Regions from separate parts of the Haliea sp. genome, predicted to be linked through region 2. Evidence: predicted binding sites of a transcription regulator. Region 2 holds the regulator's gene; each other region holds the start of a gene.
The links. The regulator sigma-54, encoded in region 2, starts transcription at its own class of promoters, with help from an activator protein. The targets are predictions, from matches to a motif close to TGGCACANNNNTTGCNNT.
Positions count from the first base shown of each region.

Region 1: fliL (flagellar basal body-associated protein FliL) is a predicted target of sigma-54. The motif match lies at 1,735-1,752, and genes of this name have one in related genera.
Region 3: R3E49_RS01165 (DUF1328 domain-containing protein) is a predicted target of sigma-54. The motif match lies at 1,269-1,286, and genes of this name have one in related genera.

Region 1 is NZ_JAWKZJ010000006.1:238,671-241,879, reverse strand. Features, by position in the region: gene fliN (flagellar motor switch protein FliN) at 1-154, opposite strand, end outside; gene R3E49_RS12890 (flagellar motor switch protein FliM) at 159-1,130, opposite strand; gene fliL (flagellar basal body-associated protein FliL) at 1,138-1,671, opposite strand; gene R3E49_RS12880 (flagellar hook-length control protein FliK) at 1,886-3,209, opposite strand, start outside.
Region 2 is NZ_JAWKZJ010000005.1:109,632-112,840, reverse strand. Features, by position in the region: gene ptsN (PTS IIA-like nitrogen regulatory protein PtsN) at 1-149, opposite strand, end outside; gene hpf (ribosome hibernation-promoting factor, HPF/YfiA family) at 158-445, opposite strand; gene R3E49_RS10790 (RNA polymerase factor sigma-54) at 553-2,040, opposite strand; gene lptB (LPS export ABC transporter ATP-binding protein) at 2,182-2,907, opposite strand; gene lptA (lipopolysaccharide transport periplasmic protein LptA) at 2,885-3,209, opposite strand, start outside.
Region 3 is NZ_JAWKZJ010000001.1:264,524-267,732, reverse strand. Features, by position in the region: gene R3E49_RS01180 (nuclear transport factor 2 family protein) at 1-412, opposite strand, end outside; tRNA gene R3E49_RS01175 (tRNA-Val) at 596-672, shown strand; gene R3E49_RS01170 (hypothetical protein) at 677-943, opposite strand; gene R3E49_RS01165 (DUF1328 domain-containing protein) at 1,033-1,200, opposite strand; gene R3E49_RS01160 (PRC-barrel domain-containing protein) at 1,540-1,788, shown strand; gene R3E49_RS01155 (sigma-54-dependent transcriptional regulator) at 1,808-3,163, opposite strand; gene R3E49_RS01150 (crotonase/enoyl-CoA hydratase family protein) at 3,157-3,209, opposite strand, start outside.

The DNA.
Region 1 (3,209 bases), on a different contig from region 2:
TGCGCCCTATCTCCACCGACAGGGTCACCGGCACGTCCAGCAGCAGGTCGAAATTGATCTCACCGCCGCCGGCGCCGCCGGCAGTGCCGGGCGACAGCTGCTGCAGCGTCTCGCCAGCGGCTTCGCCGGCGCCCTGTTCGTCCTGTTCACTCATGATCTCATCCTGTGCTTTTACCCGCCGGCGCATCGGTGCCGGCAAATCCCGTGATCTTGATCGCCTTGTGCCCCTCGTAGGCGCCGTAGCGGCCGCTGGCCAGACGCACGCCCTCCACGCAGAGGTCCACCTCGTCGGGCACTGCAATGTCGATGACCGAACCGACCCGCAAACCGAGGACTTCACCCAGGGTGAGTTCGCGGCTGGCAAGCATCACCGCGACATCCACCTTCACCGCGGGCAGTTCGCGCCGCAGGTGCGGCCCCCAGCCCTGCCCGGCGTCCTCCGCCGCGGCTTTGCGCGGTGCGCTGAAACGCTGTTTCCAGGGCTCGAGTGCCGCGAAGGGCAACAGCAGGGCGACGTCTGTCGTCAATTCGTTGAGGGTGACGGCAAACACCATCTGCACCAGCTTGTCGCCGGAGGGCAGCGAGGCGATGGCATCCACATGCGGTGCGGTATGCGCTTCGCCCGGCTCCAGCGGCAGTTTGTCGGCCCAGGCGGCGACCAGCGACCCTGTCACCTGTTCTGCGACACGCTCGGCCAGCCGCAGCTCGCTGGGCGTCAGGGCTGTGCGCGGCAGGTTGGCGACGCTGCCGCCGCGCACCCCGCCGAAATAATCGTTGACCAGTTGGGACAGCAGCGGTGCCGGGCACACCACATGACCGTGGCCGGCCAGCGGTGCCAGCTCCAGCGTGGACACCGCCACGCTTTCCGCCAGCGATGCCAGAAGCTCCTCGCAGGAGAGCACCCGCAAGCCTGCGGCCGCCACCTCGAACTCACTGCCGAACACATCCTCCAGGCCCTGTGCCAGCTGTTCAGCCTGCCTCTCTTGCAGGGGGGGCAACAGCGTCAGCTGGTTGAGCAGCGATTGCTCGCGGGCGGTGAAGTCGAAGGTGCGGTAACCGCCGCTGCCGGCGGTATTGCCACCGGTCAGCGCATCGAGTTCGCCTTCAGAGAGCAGATCGCTGCCAGCCATACCCGACCTATTGCAACACGAAAGAAGTGAAGTAGACGTCCTGCACGGCATCCGGCCCGGACAGCTTGAGTACCTCGTTCACGGCCTTCAGCACGTCCTGGCGCAGCGTTTCCTTGCCCTCCACCGTGCGCAGCGCATCGAAGTCCTGGTCGCTGAGCAGCATGATCAGGCGGTTGCGCACTGCAGGCATGTTGCGCTGGGCGTTTTCCAGCGCTGCGGGCTCATAGGCCATCAACTGGATATCGGTCTGGATGTAGCGCATGCCGCCCTTGTGGTCGAAATTGACCAGGAACTTCTCCAGCGGCATGTAGGCCGCCTCGCGCTCCTCGACCTTGGGCGCCGCGGGCTCTGCCCCCGCCACCTCAGCCGCTGGCTCGTCATTGTTACCCAGCAGCAGGAACGCTGCGGCCGCCCCACCGCCGATCAGGACGACCACCACCGCGATGATGGCAATCAGTTTACCCTTGCCGCCGCCGGACGCCTTGTCGGCATCACCCGCGCCATTCCCCTTGCCGAGATTGAGATCTTCTTTTGCAGCCATGCTTGCTCCTCGCAACTGACCGGCAGCCCTGCCGAATGCCGCCATAGGTCAGCAACATCCCCTGAAGCAAGAGCTATACCAGAAAATTTATTTCTAATGATTACAGACAGTTAAGGCGCAGAGTGTGCGGCGAGTGCCAGTATTTTGACACCCCGCGCCCGCGTGGCTGCCCGGAGGCAGCCTGCGGGCATACTAGACTGAAAAAGGCGGGAAGTTAAATGTAGTAATCGACCAGGCGCGCGCCGGCACCGGCGGGCTGGTGAGTGGATTCCGCGGCGCCGGACAGAAGCCCGTTGCCGCTGTCGTCAGCTGCCACCTGGCGCGACCCGCCGACAGCGTCGCGCTGGCTGTCACCACTGCCCTGTGACTGGCTGGACACGTCACTGTGGGCCAGTTGCAGGCCGCTCTGGGCGAGCATTTCACGCAAACGCGGCAGGGACTGTTCAATGGCATCCCGGGCTGCGGCGGAATCCGCCACGAACAGCACCCGCGCCTGGTCGCCCTCAGTGGTGATAGAAACCTGCAGGCGCCCCAGGTCCGCGGGGTGCAGCTGCAGCGTGGCCTCGTGGCCACCGTTACGGGCGAACACCTGCAAGCGGTTGGCCAGTTCGCCGGTAAACTCCGGGTCCTGCGGTGTGTGTGTCATCGCCAGCTGCGCCGGCGTGCGCGGAGCGGCAGGGGCCGGGGCATCGGCCTGTGCGGCAGCACCCTGTGTCCCGGCCGTTACCGGTGTGTTGGGCGCAGCAGCGTCCACATTGCCGGACGCGGATGATGCCAGACGCGGGGCGTCAACAGCGCCTTCCACGGCGCGCTGGCGCAGGCCCTGCAGTGCCGCCTCCTCGCCACGCGCACGCTCAGCGGCTGCCAGCATGCCGGACTCCTCCGCCGCTGTGGCGGTTGCTGCGGGCGCAACCACCCTCTCCGCCCGGCTGTTGGCCTCGCGCGTGCCCGCTCCCGGCATCAGGTCAGCGGCGGCCTCAGGTGGCGCCGGTAATGACGAGCCCAAAGGCGTTGCTGCCCCAGTGGTGGCATTGGCGCGGACGCTGCCCTCCAGTGCCCCCGGCGAATCGCCACGCAGCGCTGTCTCAGCGGTGGCGACGGGCAGTGCGACAGGCAGGGGAATGGCCGGGTTCGCCGGTGATGGCGTCGCATCCCCCGACAGTGCCGCGTCACCAGCGCCCGCTGCAACCAGGTCACCCGTGACAGCCGATGCCTGGCCGGCGCCCTCCAGACCGGGCTCCGCGAGTGCTTGCAGGGAAAGCGTAAAGGACTGCCAGGCAGCGGTGGGCGGCTCCGCCGCAGCGCCCGCGATGCCGACCGACGGGGGGGCAAGGGCTGACTCTGCGGCGTCAGGCGGCAAAGTGCTGCCGCGGGAGGGCGTGGCATTGCCGCCCCTGGCGTCGGCGGCGGGCTTGTCCGCTGAGGCCGCGCGAGCGGCTGCGAACATCTGCGAAAATCCGTTTTCAGAGCCATTCTGCGCCGTGTTGCCGGGCGCAGCGGTGGCGTCCGAGCTGGCAACAGGCAGGCTTTGCAGTACC
Region 2 (3,209 bases):
ATGAGCTGGGCGAAGATATCCGCCTCCGCGAGCTCCGGGCTGTTCTCGCTGACGACGCTGGCCAGCGTTTCAAAGAGCCTTTTTTTACTGCTGCCGGGGGCACGGCAGACCGTGCGCCCCGGCGTCAGCAGTTCAGAAAGAACGTGCATGAAAGTTCCTAACGGGCTCGCGCCTTTTCTTTGTGTTTGATGAGCTGGCGGTCGAGCTTGTCCGCCAGTGCGTCAATCGCTGCATACATGTCCTCTGACTCCGCTGCGGCAAAGATATCCGCGCCTGAAATGTGCACGTTGGCCTCGGCCTTCTGCACCATTTTTTCCACAATCAGGGTGACTTCGGTATTGGTTATCTGGTCAAAATGTCGCTGCAGGCGCTCGAACTTACTCTCCACATATTCACGCAGCGCATGAGTAACCTCTACGTGGTGTCCGCTGACGTTCAATTGCATACCTGACTCCTTCTTCTCATGAAAGCCGGGCTGGTCGCCCGGAACCGGTGTGCCGCTTTCTGCCAGCGGCAACCTGACAAAGTACTGCCGGGCAGTACACTGATAGTCTAGACCAATCTCTTGCGCTCATTGGAGGGCGGGATCATCAGCATCTCGCGATATTTGGCCACGGTACGGCGGGCCACCTGCAAACCCTGCTCCTCCAATACGGCCGCAATCTTGCTGTCGCTGAGCGGTTTGCGCGGGTTTTCCGCTGCCACCAGCTTGCGAATCAGCGCCTTGATGGCGGTGGAAGAGGCCTCGCCACCCTCAGTCGTGCCCACATGGCTGGAAAAGAAATATTTCAGTTCGAAGATACCCCTCGGCGTGTGCATGTACTTGCGTGTCGTGGCGCGGGATATGGTCGATTCGTGCATCTCGATGGCTTCCGCAATGTCATGCAGCACCAACGGCTTCATGGCTTCTTCGCCATACTCAAGGAAATTGCGCTGGTGTTCCACGATCTTGCTCGCCACTTTCATCAGCGTTTCGTTGCGGCTGTGCAGGCTCTTCAGGAACCAGCGCGCTTCCTGGAGGTTGTCCTTCAGGAAGGTGTTGTCGGCGCTGCTGTCGGCGCGACGTATCAGGCTGGCGTAGCTGTCATTGATGCGCAGCTTGGGGGCGATGTCAGGGTTGAGCTCGACCACCCAGCGGCCGTTGCGCTTGCTCACGAAGACATCGGGAACCACGTACTCCGTGGTGTCTTCGCCGACGCTTTGCCCCGGGTTTGGGTCGAGGGTGCGGATCAGGTCTAGCACTTCTTTCAGCTGTGCTTCGCTGAGGCGCATACGGCGCATGATCTGCTTGTAGTCTCCGCTGCCCAGTTGTGCCATGTGCCGGCTGATCATCAGCCGCGCCTGTTCCACGCAGGGTGTCCCCGGGGGAAGCTGTTGCAGTTGCACAAGCAGGCATTCCTGCAGGTCGCGTGTACAGACCCCGGCCGGTTCAAACTGCTGCAGGCAGTGCAGCACTGCCACGACCTCGTCGAGGTCGATGTCCAGATCCGGCGTCAGGGACTCGTGGATATCCTCGACGCTGCTCTGCAGGCGACCGTTGGCGTCGGTCGCATCGATAATGGCCATGGCGATGATGCGATCGGTGTCTGACAGGCGAGTCAGGTTCAGTTGCCAGAGCAGCTGGTCCTGCAGACTGTCGCGGGCATTGTTGCGCGCGTCAAAATCGCCGTCAAACGCGTCCTCCCCCTGACTCGCGGGAGCCGACGAGGAGGGCAGCAGGTCATCCCACTGGGTGTCGACAGGGAGTTCATCGGGGAGGGTGTCGGTTTGCCATTCGTCAGCGCTAGCGGCGACGTCGCGCTCGGCCTGTTCCGGAGTGGCTTCTCCGGTGGACTGGCTGTTCTCGGTCGCCAGCGCGCGGGCTTCAGCCTCGGCGTCGTAGTCGTCCTCGGCAAGTTCCAGCAGTGGGTTACTGTCCAGCGCCTGCTGGATCTCCTGCTGCAAATCCAGGGTGCTCAGCTGCAGCAGCTTGATGGCCTGTTGCAGCTGCGGCGTCATTGTCAGCTGTTGGCCAAGCTTGAGTTGAAGCGACTGTTTCATCAACGTACTGGATTCATCCCGGGTACCGCCGCGGGTTGGCTGTGATGCCAGTGTAGCGCTGGCGCAGGTAGCCGCGCAACAGAATGGCGCGAAATTTGCTTGCGGGATTGTGGAGGCCCGGGGCAGGGGTGAGGCCCTGCGTCAAAGCCTGAAGTGCTCGCCCAGATAGACCTTGCGCACGCGGGGGTTTTCCAGCACTTCCTGGGCATTTCCCTCGGCGATGATATGCCCCTCGCCGACGATGTAGGCACGCTCGCAGATGTCGAGGGTTTCGCGGACGTTGTGGTCTGTGATCAACACGCCTATGCCGCGCTTGCGCAGATGAATGATGATGTCCTTGATATCGGAAACCGAGATCGGGTCCACGCCGGCGAAGGGTTCGTCAAGCAGGATGAAGTCGGGCTCGGTCGCCAGTGCGCGGGCGATTTCCACGCGGCGCCGCTCGCCTCCGGACAGTGCCTGGCCGAGGCTGGTGCGCAGGTGAGTCAGGTGGAACTCCTCCAGCAGCCGGTCGCAGTGTGCCAGTCGCTCGGCCTTGCCCAGGTCGGGCCGCGTTTCGAGAATCGCGAGCAGGTTGTCCTGCACGCTCAGCTTGCGGAAAATGGAGGCCTCCTGGGGCAGGTAGCCAAGCCCGCGGCGCGCCCGGTCGTGCATCGCCAGTGACGTGATATCTTCGCCATTCAGTTCGATGCGCCCGGCGTCTGCCGTGATAATGCCAACCACCATGTAGAAGCAGGTGGTTTTACCTGCCCCGTTGGGGCCCAGCAGACCGACCACCTGCCCACTGGAAATCTCCAGCGAGACGTCGATGACCACCTTGCGACCCCGGTAGGCCTTGGCCAGGTTACTCGCCCTGAGTTGCGCCACGCTGCGCCTCTTGTTCGTCGCCTTCCAGCACCTCGGCGGGGATGACGACCTCGACCCGGCCGCCGTCCTCGCGCCGACCGGCGTCGGCCCTGACCCGCTGCTCCGCCATGAAATAATCGATGGTATTGCCGGTAACAATCGAGCCGTCCTGCTCAATCCGCGCTTCGCGGCTGAGTTTCACCCGCTCCTGGGATTTGAAATACTCGATGCTGAGCGCTGCCGCGTGAATAACCGCCTTGTCGGCCGCCGGCTGCTGCTGCATACGCGCCGGGCTGCCTTCCGCCACGATGCGGTCAGCGGCC
Region 3 (3,209 bases), on a different contig from region 2:
GCGCATTGCGCGGGTCATCGGTCTCCCAGTAGCCACGCAGCGACAGCAGTTTGCCGGCGTCATCGACGTGATAGGTGAACACACCATGCACCTTCTGCTGCAGGGTTTTGCCTTCGCCGCCGTCGATGGTGATGGTCAGGGTGACCAGGTTGGCAACCTCGCTGCCGGCGGCAAAGGACTCAAGAATCTCGATGCGGATGTCCACGGGGGCGATGAAGTTGTCCCAAAACGCTTCCCGTGCCGCGGGCCCACGATGCCCCTTGCCGGCGGGGTCGATGTGCGAGACCCCGATAGGGTCTTCGATGATCGCGTCCTCAGCGTAGAGGCCCAGCCATCCGGCCTTGTTTTTGCTGTGAACGTACTCGCGCGACAGCAGGGCCGCACGCCGCGCCGGGTGCTCGTTATCAAACATGCCAGTGTCCTGTTATTTGTATGACTGGACAGTGGAGTGTATACGCATTCGGTTTTGCCGCGCCACAGTCGCGTAGCCGGGTGCGGCGGTGGCAGACAGAGCGCGCGGACGGTGGCCGGCACCGAGCTGGCGAAACTGGTTGAGGATTCCGCGCGTCAGCTTTATAATCGCGGCCCTCACGACAGGACCATAGCTCAGTTGGTTAGAGCGCTACCTTGACATGGTAGAGGTCGGCGGTTCGAATCCGCCTGGTCCTACCACCCTTTACTTCCCGTTAAAGCTGTCCATGATCTCCTGCAAGCGCGATTCGCTGGCAGATTTCGCGTCGGCGAGTTTTTGTCCCGCGTCATCGATCTGCTCCTGCAGCTGCCGGGTGCGCTCCTTGAGCTCGGTTTGCATGTCTGCCCGCGCCTTCTCGCTTTCGGCTTCGGCCATTTTGCGCTCTGCCTCGGCTTGTTCGGCTTCAATCTTGTGATTCAGCTGTTCCATCCGTTTTTCAATCATTTCGGTGGCTGAGTCGAGTAGTGACATCGTGGTACCTCCAGGTTTCAACCGTGAATAGGGGTTTGCTTCGACGCTCGCAGAGCAATGCCGGGGTCTCGCGACCCCGGCGGCAGCGTTTACGGCGCCGGCGGCTTGCGCCCGGTTACCAGGTGTATAACCAACAGCACGATGCCGATGACGAACAGTATCCACGCAATCTGGCTCGCGATCGCGGCAACGCCAGAGGCGCCAAGCAAGCCGGCAACCAGGCCGACAACCAGGAAGACAAGTGCCCAATACAGCATGATCATTCTCCTTTTTGCGCCTTCAGGTGCCCGCTTGTGCGGACACGCCGAGCGGCTGTGCGGTTGGTGTTGCGAGAACCGTGCCAATGCCGTCCAAAACGCTTGAAAGCCCCGTGATCGAGAGGCCTGGCGAAGATTGAGGTGCACGGACGTGTCGCCTGAGGCGCCCTGCGCTTGCAAAAATGACCGCGTGTCTTGCACCTTTTTACAAAGGAACCCCGCCGCCCGGGGCGCGTGACGACCCGCTCCGTGGTGCTGATGCGGTGGATAGGCTGGCCCGGTCGATATTGGTGTGGATTGTGCATCCTCCAAGGGGTGACACTTCAAGAGGGTGAAAGCATGGATCAGGCGATGCCATCCGCCAAGCTGCTGGGGGCCGGGGTGTACGATGCCCGTGGTTCCGAAGTGGGGACTATCTCGGAGCTGCAGATCGACCCGGCCGCGGGCATTGTGCGTTTCGCGCGAATCACGCTGCCGCAGCGGGGCACGGTGCTGATGCCCTGGGCTGCCATGTTCCGGGTGAAGCACAGGCAGGGCTTCGTGTTGACGGCTCGCGGTGAGGAGCTGTTGCGAGAGAATCTGGCGTGACGGGTCGGACGCCGGTGCCTCAGTCCCTTTCGTATTCCTTGAGTTTGTTATAGAGCGTTTTCAAGGCGATACCGAGCGTCTCGGCAGCCGCTTTCTTGTTGCCTTTGCAGGCCTCGATGGTCGCGAGGATCTGCTGCTTCTCTGTCTGCTGCAGTGATTCTCCCACGGATATGCGCAGGAATTCACCGGCCTGCTCAATCTGGCCCTCGGGCAGGTGCTGCGGCTCGAGCGTGTCTTCGGCGAGGATAAAAGCCCGCTCTACGGCGCTTTTCAGCTCGCGCACGTTACCCGGCCAGGCGTAGTCTTCAATGGCGACGATGGCATCCGGTGAGAAACGCTTCGCTGTACCGTGTTCCGTGTTGAGTTCGTTCAGGAACGCGTGCGCCAGACCTGCGATATCCCGGTCGCGTTCACGCAGCGGCGGCATGCGCAGGCAGAACTGCGCAATGCGGAAATAGAGGTCTTCACGCAGCAAGCCCTCTTGAATCGCCGCCTCCGGATCCCGGTTGGTTGCTGCAACAAAGCGCACGTTCATCGACAGGTCCTCGGTGCCGCCGACGCGACGAAACTTGCCCGTTTCCAGTACGCGTAGCAGCTTGACCTGCAGGTCAAGTGGCATCTCCCCCACCTCGTCGAGTAGCAGCGTGCCGCCCTCCGCCCGTTCAAAGTAGCCGGCATGACGTCGCTCAGCGCCGCTGAAGCTGCCTTTTTCGTGGCCGAAAAGTTCGCTTTCCGCCAGCTCGCTGGCGATAGCCCCGCAGTTCATGGCGACGAAGGGCCCTGCCACCCCCGACATTTGATGCAGGGTCTGTGCGGCCAGCTCCTTTCCGGTGCCGCTTTCACCCACCACGAGTACCGTCGCATTGGAAGGCGCCACCTTCCTCACCACCCGATACAGCTTGCGCATCGCGGGTGAGTTTCCGCGCAGCATGCCGAACTGGTCGATAGCCACGCTGTCGTCGGCGGCCCCTGCGGTCGCTTTCTGCGCGCATTCCCGGCCGATATCCTCGAGCAGTTCGCCGATGAATACGGCGTCCAGTGGCTTGCGAAAGAAGTAGCTCGCCTGCTCCCGGATACCGCGCTGCGTGCGTGCGGGATCATCGTGACGATGTATCAGGGCGACATCGGTATGGTCCCGAAGCAGGCTGTTCTTGCCCAGCAATTCGAGGCCTTCTCCGTCAGGCAGGTCCAGGTCGATGAAGGCTACCGCAAGAGCGTCAGCATGTACCTCGAGGGTTTCGCTGGCCTCGGCAAGGGTGCCGCAGTGCAGGGTGCTGAAACCCTTTGCGGCAAGCAGCTCGGAGAGTGCATCAACGGTTTCCTGATCGGCGTCTACGATCAGGCCCAGGGGCGCAGCAGCGCCCTGCGTTACCACCAGGGGTAGAAGGCGGGCATGGCGGACGCTTTGCCGCTGAAGTTGG